One region of the Turicibacter sp. GALT-G1 genome, then DNA from elsewhere that is predicted to be linked to it. Evidence: riboswitches for the same ligand, from Rfam matches in the RefSeq annotation. Region 1 holds a riboswitch; each other region holds the start of a gene.
The links. A riboswitch is a leader RNA that binds a small molecule or an ion and turns the genes downstream of it on or off. The one in region 1 is predicted to bind lysine.
Positions count from the first base shown of each region.

Region 2: linked by a shared signal. The riboswitch ahead of NEH74_RS02635 (Na+/H+ antiporter NhaC family protein) and the one ahead of NEH74_RS10935 (YfcC family protein) in region 1 are both predicted to bind lysine.
Region 3: linked by a shared signal. The riboswitch ahead of lysA (diaminopimelate decarboxylase) and the one ahead of NEH74_RS10935 (YfcC family protein) in region 1 are both predicted to bind lysine.

Region 1 covers NZ_JAMQUS010000061.1:29,271-34,701, reverse strand. The annotation lists gene NEH74_RS10935 (YfcC family protein) at 1-1,330, opposite strand, end outside; lysine riboswitch at 1,574-1,748, opposite strand; gene NEH74_RS10930 (hypothetical protein) at 2,191-2,397, opposite strand; gene NEH74_RS10925 (transcriptional regulator) at 2,495-3,742, opposite strand; gene nagA (N-acetylglucosamine-6-phosphate deacetylase) at 4,172-5,308, opposite strand.
Region 2 covers NZ_JAMQUS010000010.1:14,496-19,926, reverse strand. The annotation lists gene rlmD (23S rRNA (uracil(1939)-C(5))-methyltransferase RlmD) at 1-1,389, opposite strand, end outside; lysine riboswitch at 1,577-1,749, shown strand; gene NEH74_RS02635 (Na+/H+ antiporter NhaC family protein) at 1,896-3,482, shown strand; gene pdaA (delta-lactam-biosynthetic de-N-acetylase) at 4,823-5,431, opposite strand, start outside.
Region 3 covers NZ_JAMQUS010000024.1:4,098-9,528, reverse strand. The annotation lists gene NEH74_RS04465 (L-lactate dehydrogenase) at 1-271, shown strand, start outside; gene NEH74_RS04460 (hypothetical protein) at 388-561, opposite strand; lysine riboswitch at 881-1,058, shown strand; gene lysA (diaminopimelate decarboxylase) at 1,188-2,483, shown strand; gene NEH74_RS04450 (aspartate kinase) at 2,497-3,693, shown strand; gene NEH74_RS04445 (M20 family metallopeptidase) at 3,708-4,838, shown strand; gene NEH74_RS04440 (aspartate-semialdehyde dehydrogenase) at 4,851-5,431, shown strand, end outside.

The DNA of each region.
Region 1 (5,431 bases):
ATGGAATTCCCGCTACACCTAAACAAGCCATTAAAACAGCACTTGTTGGGAAGATAGCATTTGAGAATCCATCACCAAATTGGAAAATTAAAATTGAAGTTTGTGGTGTAATACCAACTAACTCACCAAGCGGTGCCATGATTGGCATCGTTAAAGCAGCTTGTCCTGATCCCGATGAGATAAAGAAATTGATAAACATTTGAACAAAGAACATCACATATCCAGCAACTAACGATGGCAATTGTCCAATGAAGTTTGATAAGTTATAAAGAATCGTATCAATAATTTGTCCGTCTTGAGCAATGATAACAATTGCACGTGCAAATCCAACCACTACTGCTGCACTAATCATATCTTTTGCTCCATGAATGAATGAATTGGCCATATCATCTAAACTTAAACGCCCAATGAATCCACAGATAATTCCCGTTGCAAAGAAAATAGCCGCAATTTCTGGAATTCCAAATCCAAATTGTAAAACACCTATAACGATAGCAGCTAAACATACTAAGATAGATGCTAAAATAACTTTATGTTTGAATGTGAATGGTAAATGTTCAGATTCTGCGTCTTCTAACTCCTGACGACGTACCTGATCAATTTCGTAAACTGGACTTAATTGTGGATTACGTTTAATACGGCGTCCATACCACATTAAATATAAAATTGAAGCTACTGTTGTAACCGCCCAGATGATCGTGCGGAATCCAACCCCTGTTCCTGCTGGCACCTGTGCGATACTTTGAGCAATTCCTACCGAGAATGGATTTAACATGGCTGTTGCGAATCCAACAATACATCCCATATAAGAAATTGCCATCGCCATAATACTATCGTATCCTAAGGCTAAACATAAAGGAATAAGCATCGCAATAAATGGAATAGCTTCTTCCGTCATTCCGAAGATGGCCCCACCTAATGAGAATAATCCCATAATAACCGGAATCATTAACATTTCTTTTCCTTTAAATGATTTAACGGCATTTGTAATTCCAGCATCAATAGCACGTGTTTTTGTAATAATTGCAATTGATCCGCTAACTACAAATAAGAAAGCAATAATTTCTGCCGCTCCTACAATTCCATGAATTGGGGCTTGTAATACACTAAATAATCCTTGTGGGGTTTGATCAACATAAGCGAATGAACCATCAACAACGACTGTTTTCCCTGCATCATTGACGATACGCTCATATGTTCCTGCAGGTAAAATCCATGTTGCTAATGCTACGATAACTAAAATAAATGTAACAATGACTAAAGTATGAGGGACTTTAAATTCTTTTGTCTCCTCTTTACCATCAACTCTTGGTTTTCTTAAACTAAGCATATTTTTTTCTCCCTCTTATTTTAAATTTTAAATAGTGTTTAGTTGAAAGAGGCAAATAAAAAAAGCCTTGAGCCATTCACTCACGACCTTCAGAAAAGAACAATAGATCATCCTTATTTCCGATTCTCAAATGATAGCTCTCCACGATTATTGGGACGACTCTAATCAAAACATTCAAAAAGTCCTGAGGCCATTCTCAAGACTTTTATCATATAACCGTACTAAGTTAGGATGATTTAAATCCGGAATGATAGCCCTCCACAATAATAAATTGTGACAATGTTAAATATCTTCTACTTAACACCAGCTCTATAACCTTAAAGTATCAGTTATAGGCTTCGGCGAGAATCCCTTTCCTATCGCGTCAACATCTTCACTCTTCGATAGTACTCTTAATTACCGCACCTCTATCTAAAACCTATTTAATTTACAATGTCATCTTATCTTATTTTATACTCAAAAACAACATTTTTTTATTAAATAGTATAAGAAACACTTATTTTTTATTATTAAAACATTAAAATTTTATATAAATTAGTTATAAATACCATATAATGTTGAAATTAGCATTTTATTATTTGATGCTTGTTTTATCATTCTCTATTTTATAATCATATAGTTTAAAAGAAGACTATTTCGTTTATTTTTTAAATATTAATGTGTATTCATGATGATTTAAGGCTTTATTTTTTTGAATATTTTTAATGAAACATAAAAAGCTGTTGCTACCCCTAACAACAGCTTTCTACGTACCCTTGTAATGATGAACGACACTAATCTTAATTAGAGTGTATAACACTCTCCCTAATTAATGATAGATATAGAAACTTATTTTATATCGATTTTATTTGTAAGACATTTCAAATATGATGTGATTCTTCCAAGATTTCATCTAAATTGACTAAGTCAATTGGATAATCTTCTAAACTAATTTTATTATTAGTTGAGTTATTCGGAGTATCATTTACTTTCGTATCCGGAATGTACTTATTCTTTTGATCGATACAAAATGATAATCGTAATAAATAAATCATCCGATGCATTTGATAATCGTTAAATTTATTCACTACTACGTCCTCCTGTTTCCATAACTATTATAAGTAGTTATTTATTGTATAATAAAGAAAAAAAAGGTCACAGATTTATTAAAAAATCTGTGACCTTTTACGTAATAGCATCAAGTAAAATACGGTATTCATTTAAATCTTTCTGTTGACCAAGAACATCATCCATAATCCTTTTATATAATCGATTTTGAAATTTCGTATAAATAAACTCATCTAATATCTCTTTATCAACTAATTTTTGAATATCCTCTAACAAAATCAACATGGATTCAAAGTCTTGAGTTTCCAAATATAAATCTAATCCCCACTCTAAAGTCGCCTCTTGTTGTTCAAAAGAACCTTTATGAAAAATAATATCTTTAACCTCGACTAATAGACTATGAGCTTTTTCATAATTGCCTATTCTAAAATAAACTTCGCCCATCAAACATTTGGTAATCGAGCGTTGCTTAACTGTTTCACGGAGAGGGAGTGCTATCTTTAAACAATCAAGTGCTTGTTGATATAGTCCTGAGTCTTTAAAGCTATAGCCTAAATTATGATAAGCATAACCCAAATAGTCTTCATAAAAAGGATTATTAATCAATTCGAGTAGTAACTCTCTTCCTAACTCATCTCGACCTTGTCTTTTTAAAATAGTCGATTTAATTAAATACGCTGCCGCTTTAGGCTGTAGATATTCATTTTGTTCTAATACAGGAATAATCCACTCTAAACTTTTTTCATACTTGGCTTGATTTAAATAACAAAGAGAAATGTAATATCGAATGCGATTAATATTTCTCCCCCTATCACCCTCCTGACAATTAATAGACAGTTGTAAGATAGAAATAGCTTCTTGATATTGCCCTAATGTAATATAATTAGTTCCTACTACTTCATATAAAGAAGCAGGATTTTTAGTAACCTGGATACAGTAGCCGATTGCCTTTAATAAATGAACATTAGCTGCTAATAACTCATCATTTTTAACATAGTGTAATCCAAGTAATGTTTCTATTTTAATTTTATATTCAATTAAATCAAAATCCGATGCAATCTTATTAAAAGTTTCATATTGATTTAAGGCATCTTGAAGATTACAATGCTGCTCTAACCATTCTCTTGCTTGTTCAACAGGTGATTTTATAAACTCATTATAGGAATAGTATTGTTGATAGTCACAATTACTCAATTCACAAATTGCATCATAAACATTTCTTAACATATTTTCATTTAAGGAGCGCTTCTCTGTCTCAATCATACTAATATAATTACGTGAGAATCCATAAGACTCAAATGCAATCTGCTTCAACCCGTACTTCTCTCTTGCCTGACGGATCTTTTCTCCTATTGTTAAAAACATTTTATCACACCTAAACTATAATGATACTCTTCTTAGATTAAAAACTAATCCAATGGATAATTATAACTTTTTTATATTTATTTTACCACCGATTTTAAATGTCAATACTTTCCGAGCATTCAATAAATTTTAAATTCATCTGTCTAACAAATGTGTTATATTCTTGAATAATTGTATTATCAATTGATACCATCCCACATATTTACTTTTACTATATATACAGAAATATTTCCTATAGCAATCTAAATGTTTGATATTTATGGCTTCCAAGACAGACTATAGTCTGAAGCGAGCCTGACATCTCCCGACAAAACGTATCCTCCATTGGCAGGGTTTGGATCACCTAGCGATTTCTGAAAGAAATCTATTCCTCAATTGCTAGGGCTTTAAAAGTTTTTACGATGTAAAAAACTTATGGGAGCTTATATTTTAATCAAGTTGGTTATACACCTCGCGACCTTCAACGATGGATAAGTAACAATTCATTTCCTCATCAAAGATTGCAATATCTGCATCTTTTCCGATTTCTAAACTTCCTTTACGATTGCAAACTCCAATCGATGTCGCTGGATTTAATGAAGCCATGTGAATAACTTCGGCAATAGTAGCATTTGTATTTTGCAAGAAGTTATAGATGGCTTTGTTTAATGTTAAGACACTTCCCGCTAAGTTTCCACTTTCTAATCGGGCAGCTCCATCTTTAACAACTACCCGCTGTCCACCAAGATCATATTGCCCCTCCTTCATGCATCCCCCGCGCATACTATCTGTAATTAAAACAATCTTTTCTTTTCCTTTATTGTCTAATACGAATTGAAACAATTGTTTATTCACATGAATCGTGTCAGCGATTAACTCAGTAAAAACATCACTAGTTAAAGAGGCTCCGACTACACCTGGCTCACGATGATTTAATGGTGTCATTGCATTAAATAAATGTGTCACATGTGAACATCCTAAAGAAAAGGCTTCTTTGGCTTGGTCATATGTTGCATTTGTATGTCCAATCGACAACGTAATATCTGTTTTTTCTTTCACATCTTTTGTGAATGAATAATCTTCATCCATTTCAGGTGCATATGAAACTAATCTAATCACATCTGTATAGTCTTTGATAAATTCATAACTCGGTTTAATAACATATTGTTCCGGTTGAGCCCCTTTATAAATCCTATTGATAAAGGGGCCTTCCATGTGAGCACCTAATACTTTCGCCCCATTTAGTGATTGTTCCATACATTCACGAATCACATTTAAAGCACCATAAATATCTTTAGGACTCATCGTCATCGTTGTTGGCAAAAATGATGTTACCCCATTCTTAGCAATACCCGTACCCATTAATTTAATCGCTTCCGTTGTTTGATCCATCGTATCTGCTCCGCAGCTTCCATGGACATGAACATCGATTAATCCTGGAGCAATATACATCCCCTTAGCATCAATCACCTCACAATCGATTGGCACTTCTGTTTGAATATGCTGAATTGTTTCATTAAAAACTAAAACTTTATTTTCAATAACCCCATTTAATGTTACTAATTTCCCATTAATAATTGCTTTCATACGCCACCTCATCCTATTGATCTTTGTTTAAACCAAACTCAAAATTCTCATTATTACACCTATCATATCTTCCATGACTGTTTTTTCTGCGATTAATCGATAATGATTTATTGATGATAGTCA
Region 2 (5,431 bases), on a different contig from region 1:
TTGTTTTTTAGCTGGGCGGTCTTGGCGAACTAAGCGCACAACGGCTTCAACATGAGACGTTTGTGGGAACATATCCACTGGTTGAATATAGTCCACACGGTACTTCTTCGTTAATTCTTTTAAATTCTTAGCTAACGTCGATGGATTACATGACACATACACAATCGTTTTTGGTTGCACACGTTTTAACATCTCGATTAGCTCAGTTCCTAATCCTGTACGAGGAGGATCCACAATCACGACATCTGGTTTAAATCCTTCATTCGCCCATTTCGGTACGATTTGTTCTGCTTTACCAACGGCATAATATGTATTTGTTAAACCATTTAATTTTGCATTTTCTTTCGCATCCGCAATGGCTTGACGTGTAATATCCACCCCACGTACTTCACTTGCTTTATCTGCAACCCATTGACCGATTGTTCCAACACCACAGTAAGCATCAACCACTTTTTCGTTTCCTTTTAAAGCAGCTGCATATTTGACTTGGTTGTATAATTTAATCGTTTGTTCTGGGTTTAACTGATAGAACGCGCGTGGAGATAAATTGAACTTGAAGCGTCCTAATTCATCTGAAATGAATTTTTCTCCAGCGATGTGCTTCATTTCTTTTCCGAAGATTTCATGCGTATCTTCGTTGTTAATATTTAAATAAACTGATTTAACATCTGGGCAATATTTCATTAAGTCTTTCGCTAAAGCATTCATTTTTCTGAACTCGTTATTAGCGAATACGAATGTCACCTGGACCTCACCTGTTTTAAATCCACGACGAACGACAATATAGCGTGCCGTTCCTTTTTTCGTTTTAGGTGCGTAAGCGAACACTTTGTAATCATCTAATAAATCAACCGCATGATTGATGACTGTGTTAATTTCTTCATATTGAACATCACAATCTGTTACATTCACTAATTCACGTGAATTCATGCTGTAGAATCCAACCATAACCCCATCTTCGTCATATCCAACTGGCATTTGAGCGCGATTGCGGTAGTTATACGGATCTTTCATTCCGATCGTTGGACGGATATCACATTCTTCAGGATCTAAATTCGTATAACGTTCAATCGCTTGTGAAACGGCATCACGTTTAATACGAAGTTGCTCTTGATAAGACATATGTTGTAATTGACATCCACCACATTGTCCATAAACTTCACATGCGGGTTGCACACGGTGCTTTGATTTACGTTTCACACGTACCAGTTCCGCTTCCGCGTAACCACCTGCCACACGCGTACAAGTCGCAACCACTTCTTCACCCACTAACGTTCCTAGAATAAAGACCGCTTGTTTTTTATAATATCCGATTCCCTCACCGTTAATTCCGATGCGTTTAATCGTCACTAAAAATTCTTGACCAACCTTTAAAGGTGACATATTCATCTATTAAAACCTCCAATGCTTTGTTAAGCTATCCTTTATCTTACCACATTCCCTGTCATTTTACATCGAAATCCCTATATTTCATGATAACTTTCACACATTGATTTGATTATTTTAGAACCCAATGCTTGACTTTTTTATAAAAGATGCTAAAATAGGCTTAATTGAATATGTCTCTTGTTCTCTTTGATGAGTTAGAGGTGCGTGTCCAATGAGTAGGAATTTCGAGAGTGACGTCGATGACAAATTCTAAAAGGTGTCCACGCCGAAGTCTTGTTTGTGTCAACCAAACTTGTGCTGGTGTTATGTTGAATAAATTTAACACTGTCACTACAATTGTAGTGGAGGACTAATGATCGGAGAGTTAAATAATACTTGTCATCTATCGTCTAACAACCTTAGACTTTTTAGAGCCATGTATGAGTTTAACTCTGCATGGCTCTTTTTTCTTTATCAAAAGAACAGCTTCTTATTCAATTGCACTAACAATTGAGGAGAGGATTTATATGATTGGAACTATTTATGCGTTAATTCCGGCACTACTTACTATTGCCCTTGTTATTTTTACGCGCCGTGTCGTATTATCACTCGGGATTGGTGCCATCTCGGCTGCCTTTATTTTAGCCAATTTCAATCTCATTCAAACGGTTGAAACGCTTGGATCAACGTTTAGTGGACTTATTTTTGAAAAAGATGGATTAATCGGCTTTTTAAATGATTGGAACCTGTCGATTGTTTTCTTCTTACTTGCACTTGGCGCCATTACAGCTTACATCGTCTTATCAGGCGGAGCGTCTGCGTTTACAAAAGCGATTATCAAACACGTCAAAACGCGCGAAGGCGTTCAATATACGTCTGCCATTTTAGGAATTTTAATTTTTGTCGATGACTACTTTAATGCCCTAGTTGTCGGAAATGTCTCAAAACCGTTAGCTCAGCAACAAAAAATTTCACGAGCACGACTAGCTTACATTGTCGATTCAACGTCAGCACCAATCTGTGTGATCTCACCGATTTCAAGTTGGGCGACTGGAGTGATGGGGTCGATGGCAGTTATTTTTGCAAGTACAGGTGCGACGTACAATACGTTCTCTGCTTTCTTAATGACGATTCCTTATCATTTCTATGTGATTGTCTCAGTTATCATGGTCTTCATTGTCATTAAATACAATTTAAATCTTGGACTCATGAAAAAATACGAGACGGATACGATCAATGGGAATGATAGTTCTCTTACGAGTGCTGAAGTGGCAAGCGCTCACGGAGGCGACGTGGAGTCATCAAAAGGAACAGTATGGGATTTAATCGTCCCGATCTTGACCTTAATCGTCGTGACGGTGTTAACGATGGTGTATACTGGCTATATAGGGGCAATGAATAACACATCAGACTTCAACTTATTCTTCGCAATCTTAGATAACATCAACCTATCAACAGCGCTTCGCTTTGGTGGAGCAGCGGGATTAATCGTGTCAATGGGAATGGCATATCGTCATGTCATAAGTGGTGAAGTCACGCAGAACCAATATGTCAAAGCCTTCTTCTCAGGAATGAAGTCAATGGTTGGAGCCATTATCGTTTTATTATTAGCCTGGGCAATTTGTGAGTTAGTTAGTGCGTTAGATGCAGGTGGCTACTTAGCCTCTGTCATTACATCAGCGAACATTAATCCAAACTTCATCCCAGTTGTGATGTTCATTGTCGCAAGCTTCATGGCTTTTGCAACAGGAACGTCATGGGGATCATTCGGAATCTTACTTCCAATTGCTGGTTCAGTCGCAGCGGCGATTGATATGAATTTAATGATTCCAGTCATGGCCGCTGTTTTATCAGGTGCTATCTTTGGAGATCATGCCTCACCTATTTCAGATACAACCCTTTTATCAGCAACAGGATCAGGTTGTGATTTAGGTGCTCACTTTAACTCTCAGTTACCATACGCCCTTTTATCAGCTTGTATCGCTTCACTCGCATACATCGCATTTGGAATGACTGAAAGTTTAATGATTGCCTATCTCATCATCATCATTGGCTTCATCGCTACAATCTTTTATGCAAAATCACAAAACAAATCGGAAGCTATCCAAGAATAAGGTCGCTTCCAAAACAAAATCAAAGGTGGAAAAAATAATTATAGATAACAAAAGGAACTAAGTGCAGAGGGGAAACTGCATCTTAGTTCCTTTTTTCTATATTAAAGAGAGGTTGAGAGAATTGGAGAAGAAAGTCTACATTATATGTATTTAGCATCAAGATGATAAATACATAAGACTTCTGTATTGGTAAATAGAGAACTTCAAGTACAAACTCAAAGTATAGTCCCACCATGAAAGACTATTAACTTGGGAGGTTATCTCTACACACCCTCATTATAGGCACCCATTCAAAATCCTAAACAAAAATCCGAAAATTTTTTCATTATTTTAAGGCTCAACACCAGAATTGGTTCTTGACAAAAAAGTTGATACAAATAGCTGAATCACAGATTTAGAATTTCAGTATTTTATCATTACTAATGATGAACCATTAGAGTTAATTTCTTAGTTGAACCAAGTCAAGCACCATTTTTGGTGAAGACTCTATTTTAAATATTAATAAATTATCTTCTAAAATCGAGGTCATTTTTATAGGCACTTCAATAATAACTGTGCGACGCTTATCATCCTATCAAAGTCATCTTATACAGTTCACCTTTAATGGTTATACCTAATTTCTTCTACCTAAATGGATACTTCCTTCTATACAAGACCATTTAACTGATAAAAGAGATTTTCCTCTCATATTTTTTTATATTATTACTAGTAGAAGTCTTAATAAGCACTAGCCACAAAGTAAAAGGTTGATTCAAAATTCATTTTTCCTAGAAATTATGATAATAATAAATAAAATGAGGCAATTTAACGAGGGAGTCTATCATGGGATGATAAGTGGTGAAACCACTTATCATATGCAATGCCCATTAAAAGCACTTCATCGAAAATAAATGCCTCATTTATATTATTATAATTTAGTCATCTTTTATCTATATAGCTACCTGATGAATGTCTAAAGAAATAATCAAACTTTTAACCACAACCTAGAAAAAAAGAGATAATTTCGAAAATCCGAAATTATCTCTTCACTTAAGCAGACAACTCCGCCAAGCGCGGAGTATAGTTCAGCTAAATTTTTGCTCTACAAAAATAGCTGAACAAACATAAAATAAACCTCGAGAGGGGGAACTCTCGAGGTTTGGTTAAACGGTCGTGGGGGAACACGATCCGTTTGGGAGTGAGAAAACATAATGAATAAGAAAATCAAAGGGGGAGAAAATTTATTATCATTTTCATCCATAGTTATTATGGCACAAAGTTATGTACAAAAAATGAATTAAACGTGTTCTTTCAGTGTCCCTGTAACGTTTACATCACTTTTTTCTACAAATTATAACCAATTATTCAATAATCACCGGACTATCTTGTGTCATTAAATATTGCAGTGACTTAAACTCATACCCTTCATTTCGAAGTTCAGGAATTAACTTATTTAAACATTCTGCATTATCACTTGAGATACTGTGCATTAACACAATGGCACCCGGATGCATACGTGCTAAAATTTGATTATACGCATAATCCGCACCTTTTTGTTTATTCACATCCCAGTCCATATAGGCTAAAGACCATAAAATTGTATAATAGCCACGCTCTTTCGCCCAATCTAACATTTGTTGATTAAAATGTCCTTCAGGTGGTCTTAAGTAACGAACCATCTCTTGGCCCGTAATCTCTTTATATTTATCTTCAACTAATTGTAATTCTTCATTAAATTTTTCTTTGTTGACTTTCGCTAAATCTGGGTGATGCCACGTATGATTGCCGACGATATGTCCCTCATCTGCCATTCGTTTCACAAGTTCCGGATTTTGTTCCATGAAATGTCCCGTCACAAAGAATAAAGCTGGCACTTGATGTTCTTTTAAAACATCTAAAATTAAGGGTGTATTTCCATTTTCATAACCACAATCAAATGTTAAATAAATCATTTTTTGATCGGCGGGACC
Region 3 (5,431 bases), on a different contig from region 1:
TATTGAACGTAAACGCGCCACTTATTACGGAATTGGGATGTGTATCACGCGTATTGTTAAAGCTATCCTAAATGACGAAAACTCAGTCTTACCAGTGTCAGCTTATTTAGATGGTGAATATGGTCTTCATGATATCTTTACCGGTGTGCCTGCGATTGTCAATCGTAACGGAATTCGCGAAGTCTTTAACTTAAATATTAGTCCAGAAGAACTCGAACAATTAACTAAATCCGTCTCAATTTTAAAAGAAACATTAGATACCGTGCGTTAATTGAATAAAAGAAACCTCAATCTAGTATTGAGGTTTCTTTAGGTATCGCACTTCATATTACAATCTGTCATAACAAAAAAAACACTTACCGTTTCAAGGGCGGCAAGTGGTTTTTATTATTTCCCTACACATTCACGACAACGATTATAATCATCCTGCATTGGGAAACGTGAATCGACACGCCCACCTGGTCCAACTTCTAGATTACAATTCGCACAATAAGGGATTTCATCGTAAGTTCCATCTTCATAAAGCATAGATAAAGGTTGCATCACAAACTCTTCAAACATCTTGTCACCTCATTTCTTTATAGATAAAAATGACTATATCATTTATATCATATCTTAATCAACGACAAAATAAAATCCCTAATAACCTTAATCAAAAGAACCTAGGGTTTAATATAATATGAGATAGGCTGATTGGGTTAGTAATAAATAATTAATTAAAACTGAAATGTACCGTATAAATTTATTAGGTATTGAATATAGTTTTAATTGTAGAGTTAGTGAAATATTAGGCTAAATGATTTGAATATACTAAGTTTGTTTGATATTATTTACAAATAATGGAAAATGTTTTAAAATAATTAATAACTTAATAATAAATAATTAAGGTAGAGGCTGCGGTTCTTAAGAGTATTCATAATGAGGTAAGCGCAATGAAGTATGAAGAAAGGAATAACCGCCGAAGGCTATAACTGAAGCTTTAAGGTTATAGACCTGGGGGTGTATAGAATATATGCATCACTGTCACAAATGCAAATTTGTGTTGAGCTACATTTAAGAAATAGAGACTATCCTGTTATCATCTATTTTAGGATAGTATTTTTCGAAGCTCCCTTAGTATGATTCAAATGAGGGAGCTTTTATTTGTAAATGTGAGCCTCTTTATGACGAAAAGGAAGGACGACAAAATGAAATTACAAGGAACGATGTCAGTAAAAAATGATGAACTTTATATCGGAGGAGTCAGTTGTTTAGAACTTGCTAAGACGTATCAAACCCCTTTATATGTCTTTGATGAACAACTTGCTCGAGAGAATTGCCGCGAATATGTGAAACATTTCAAAGTGAAAGAACATCGAAATCGAGTCGCTTATGCTGGGAAGGCCTTTTTACCACTTCATATGTGTCAACTCATCAAAGAAGAAGAATTATATTTAGATGTGGTATCTGGTGGAGAACTATACACGGCGAATAAAGCTCAGTTTCCAATGGAAAATGTACTGTTTCATGGAAATAATAAGACCATTGATGAAATTAAAATGGGGCTTGAGTTAGGAGTAGGTCGATTTGTTGTTGATAACTATTATGAACTTGATTTGCTAGAACAGTTCTGTAAGGAAAGAGGCACATCGCAAGCGATTTATTTGAGAATTACCCCTGGTATAGAGGCACATACACATGATTATATAAAAACGGGACAAATTGATTCGAAATTTGGATTTACTTTGACTAATGGGGATTTATATGAGTGTTTAGCCAGTTTTCATCGATATGAGCATCTACAACTGGTTGGATTACATGCACATATTGGATCACAAATTTTTGATGTAGAACCTTTTTTAGATGAAGTAGATATTATGATGAGTTTAGTTAAGGAGATTAAGGAAACATACGGCATTCAAATTAGAGAAGTTGATTTAGGAGGAGGAGTTGGCGTTTATTATACGAAAAATGATCAACCAAAAACCATTCAACAATTTTGTGAAGCTATGATTGAAAAAGTAGAAAAATCTTGTCAGAAATTAGGGATTAACGTACCGACGTTGATTATTGAACCAGGACGTTCCATTGTCGCAAATGCTGGAAGTACGCTATATACAGTTGGATCGATGAAAGATATTAAAGATGTTCGAACCTATGTCAGTGTAGATGGTGGAATGACTGATAATATCAGACCTTCGTTATATCAAGCACGTTATGAGTGTGCGATTGTGAATAAAATGAGAACAGGGGATCAAAAGCAAGTAACGATCGCAGGAAAATGTTGTGAAAGTGGTGATATTCTTATCACAGATGTTGATATTAAGGGTATTGAAACAGGTGATATCTTGATTATTGCCTCAACCGGTGCGTATGGATATTCGATGTCATCAAATTATAACAAGATTCCGAAGGCTGCGGTTGTTTCGGTTCAAAATGGAAAAAGTCGAGTGATTTGTAAACGACAAACGTTAGAGGAATTACTAGCTTTAGAAGTTTTATAGGGGGAATGAGAATATGGGGATTTTGGTTCATAAGTATGGTGGGACATCAGTTGGAACAACTGAGAAGATTAAACGGATTGCAAAACGAGTCATTGCGGAAAAGGAAAAGGGAAATGATATGGTGGTTGTCGTATCGGCGATGGGGAAAACGACGGATTATTTAGTGGAGATGTCAAAAGAGATTGCTATAAATCCCAATAAACGAGAAATGGATTTGATTTTATCCACTGGAGAACAAGTGTCCATTGCGTTGTTGTCGATGGCCTTTCAGGAATTTGGATATGACGCTATTGCTCTAACTGGGTTTCAAGCTGGAATTAAAACATATGGACCGCATACTAAAAATAAAATTTTGGATATTGATGATGAGAAAATTAAGAATTATTTAAAAGAAGGGAAAGTTGTAGTTGTTGCTGGGTTTCAAGGGGTGAATGAAAATGGCGATATTACAACACTTGGTCGAGGAGGGTCAGATACAACAGCAGTTGCTATAGCAGCGAAACTTGGTTGTCCATGTCATATTTATACAGATGTTGATGGCATTTATTCCGTCGATCCACGACTGTATAAAGAGGCGAAAAAACTTGATGTTATTAGTTATGAAGAGATGATGGAGATGGCAAGCCTTGGTGCAGGTGTGATGGAACCACGTGCTATTGAAATTGGATGTAAATATAATATTCCAATTTATGTAGCTTCAAGTATAAATGATGTGGGTGGAACTTATATTAAGGAGTATGATGAGAAAATGGAAGGGAATATAGTAACGGGGTTAAGTGTTTGTGATGATATTTTAATGGTAACAGTTAGTCATATTTTATATAACTTAGATCATGTTGCGACTTTATTTGAAAAACTAGCGATTGAAAATGTAAATGTGGATATGATTAGTCAAACAGCACCAGTTGATGGGTATATTAATGTTTCTTTTACTGCACCAAAAGATGATTTATTTATAATTGAAAAGGTGATGAGGGATTTAGAGGGTAAAGTTGAGATTAGTATAGAGAATGAAATTACAAAAATTTCAGTCGTTGGAATTGGAATGAGAAATCAAAGTGGAGTAAGTGGTCGCCTATTTAGAATTTTAGCGGATAACGAGATTTCCTTTAGGCAAGTGACAACATCAGAAATTAGTATTTCGTATACAATTGATAAAAAAGATAAAGAAAAAGCAGTTCGCGCCTTATCGAATGAGTTGAATTTGTAAAGGGGGAACGGCGTATGGATTTAAAAGAAATTTTAACAACGCATCGAGAGTATTTACATCAAATTCCCGAACTTGGATTTTGTGAGTTTAAAACATCAGCATATTTAAAAGAACAATTAGAACTTTTAGGATACGAGATCGAATCAACCGCAAAAACAGGATTGTTAGCTTATCGAAAAGGTGAAAGTGATGAATGTATTGCTTTTCGCTCAGATATGGATGGATTGAGTTTAGCAGAAGAGACTGGCGTTGCATTTACATCTAAACATCAGGGAAAAATGCATGGATGTGGTCATGATGGTCACATGGCTATTTTACTTGGATTTGCGACTCATTTATCAAAGATTGAACCGTTAAAAAAGAGCGTATTATTCATTTTACAACCGGCAGAAGAAGGTCCAGGCGGAGCTGAGGTTATTGTCAAAGAAGGAGTATTAAAAAAATATAAGGTGAAGTTTATATTTGGTCTACATTTATATCCAGAGATTGAGGAGGGAAAGTTTGGGCTTCGATCAGGTGTGATGACAGCTCAAACTGGAGAGGTTGATATTGTCATTCAAGGTCAAGGTGGGCATGGAGCGATTCCTCATAAAGCAAATGATGCGCTCATTATAATGGCTCAGTTAATCAATAGTTATCAAAGTATTGTGAGTCGAAATTTGAATCCAATTGATGGGGGCGTCCTCACCATTGGTACGATTCATGGTGGAGAGCGTCGAAATATTATTGCTGAAAAAGTAGAACTGACAGGAACGATTCGCGCATTTAGTGAAGAAGTTTATGAAACGATTAAGCGACGTATTGTAGAGATCAATACTGGACTTGAGACGATGTTTAATGCCAAAGTAAAGACGCAATTTATTGATATGTATCCATGTATTGTGAATGATAAATCATTATTTGAGTTAGTGTGTCACTCAACACTCGGTGAGAAAATGATTGAAATTGATCCGATGATGATTGCAGAAGATTTCTCTTATTATCAAAAAGAGGTTCCAGGATTATTCTTTATGCTAGGATCTCGTAATGATGCGCTTGGTTTTACAAATCCACTGCATCATTCGAAATTTAATTTTAGTGACAATGTTTTATTAAATGGCGTTGAACTGTATGATGAAATGTGTCGTTTATTAAATGTTTATTAGGGAGTGTGTAAAATGAATGGGATTAATGTTGCAATTGTAGGGGCTACTGGTTTAGTGGGACAAACCTTTTTAAAAGTACTTGAGGAACGAAATTTTCCAATTAAGGAGTTATATTGCTTTGCATCAAGTCGCTCAGCTGGAAAAACGATTGAGTTTAAAGGAAAAACTTATGTTGTTGAAGAATTAACAGAACAATCTTTTGATCGAGAAATTGATATTGCTTTATTTTCAGCAGGCGGTGGAATTAGTAAGAAGTTTGCTCCGATTGCGGCTAGTAAAGGAGTACGAGTAGTAGATAATTCTAGCGCTTGGCGCATGGAAGCCGAAATTCCACTTATTGTACCAGAGGTGAATCCTCATGTTTTAAGTCATAATGACTACATTATTTCGAATCCAAATTGTTCAACGATTCAATCCGTCGTTCCATTAAAAGTGTTACATGAGGCATTTGGAATTAAACGCATTGTGTATTCGACTTATCAGGCTGTATCTGGCTCAGGGGTGAAGGGGCTTCATGATTTAGAAGCGGGAACAACTGAGTTTTATCCGTATCCGATTGTTGGAAATTGCTTACCCCATATCGATGTATTTTT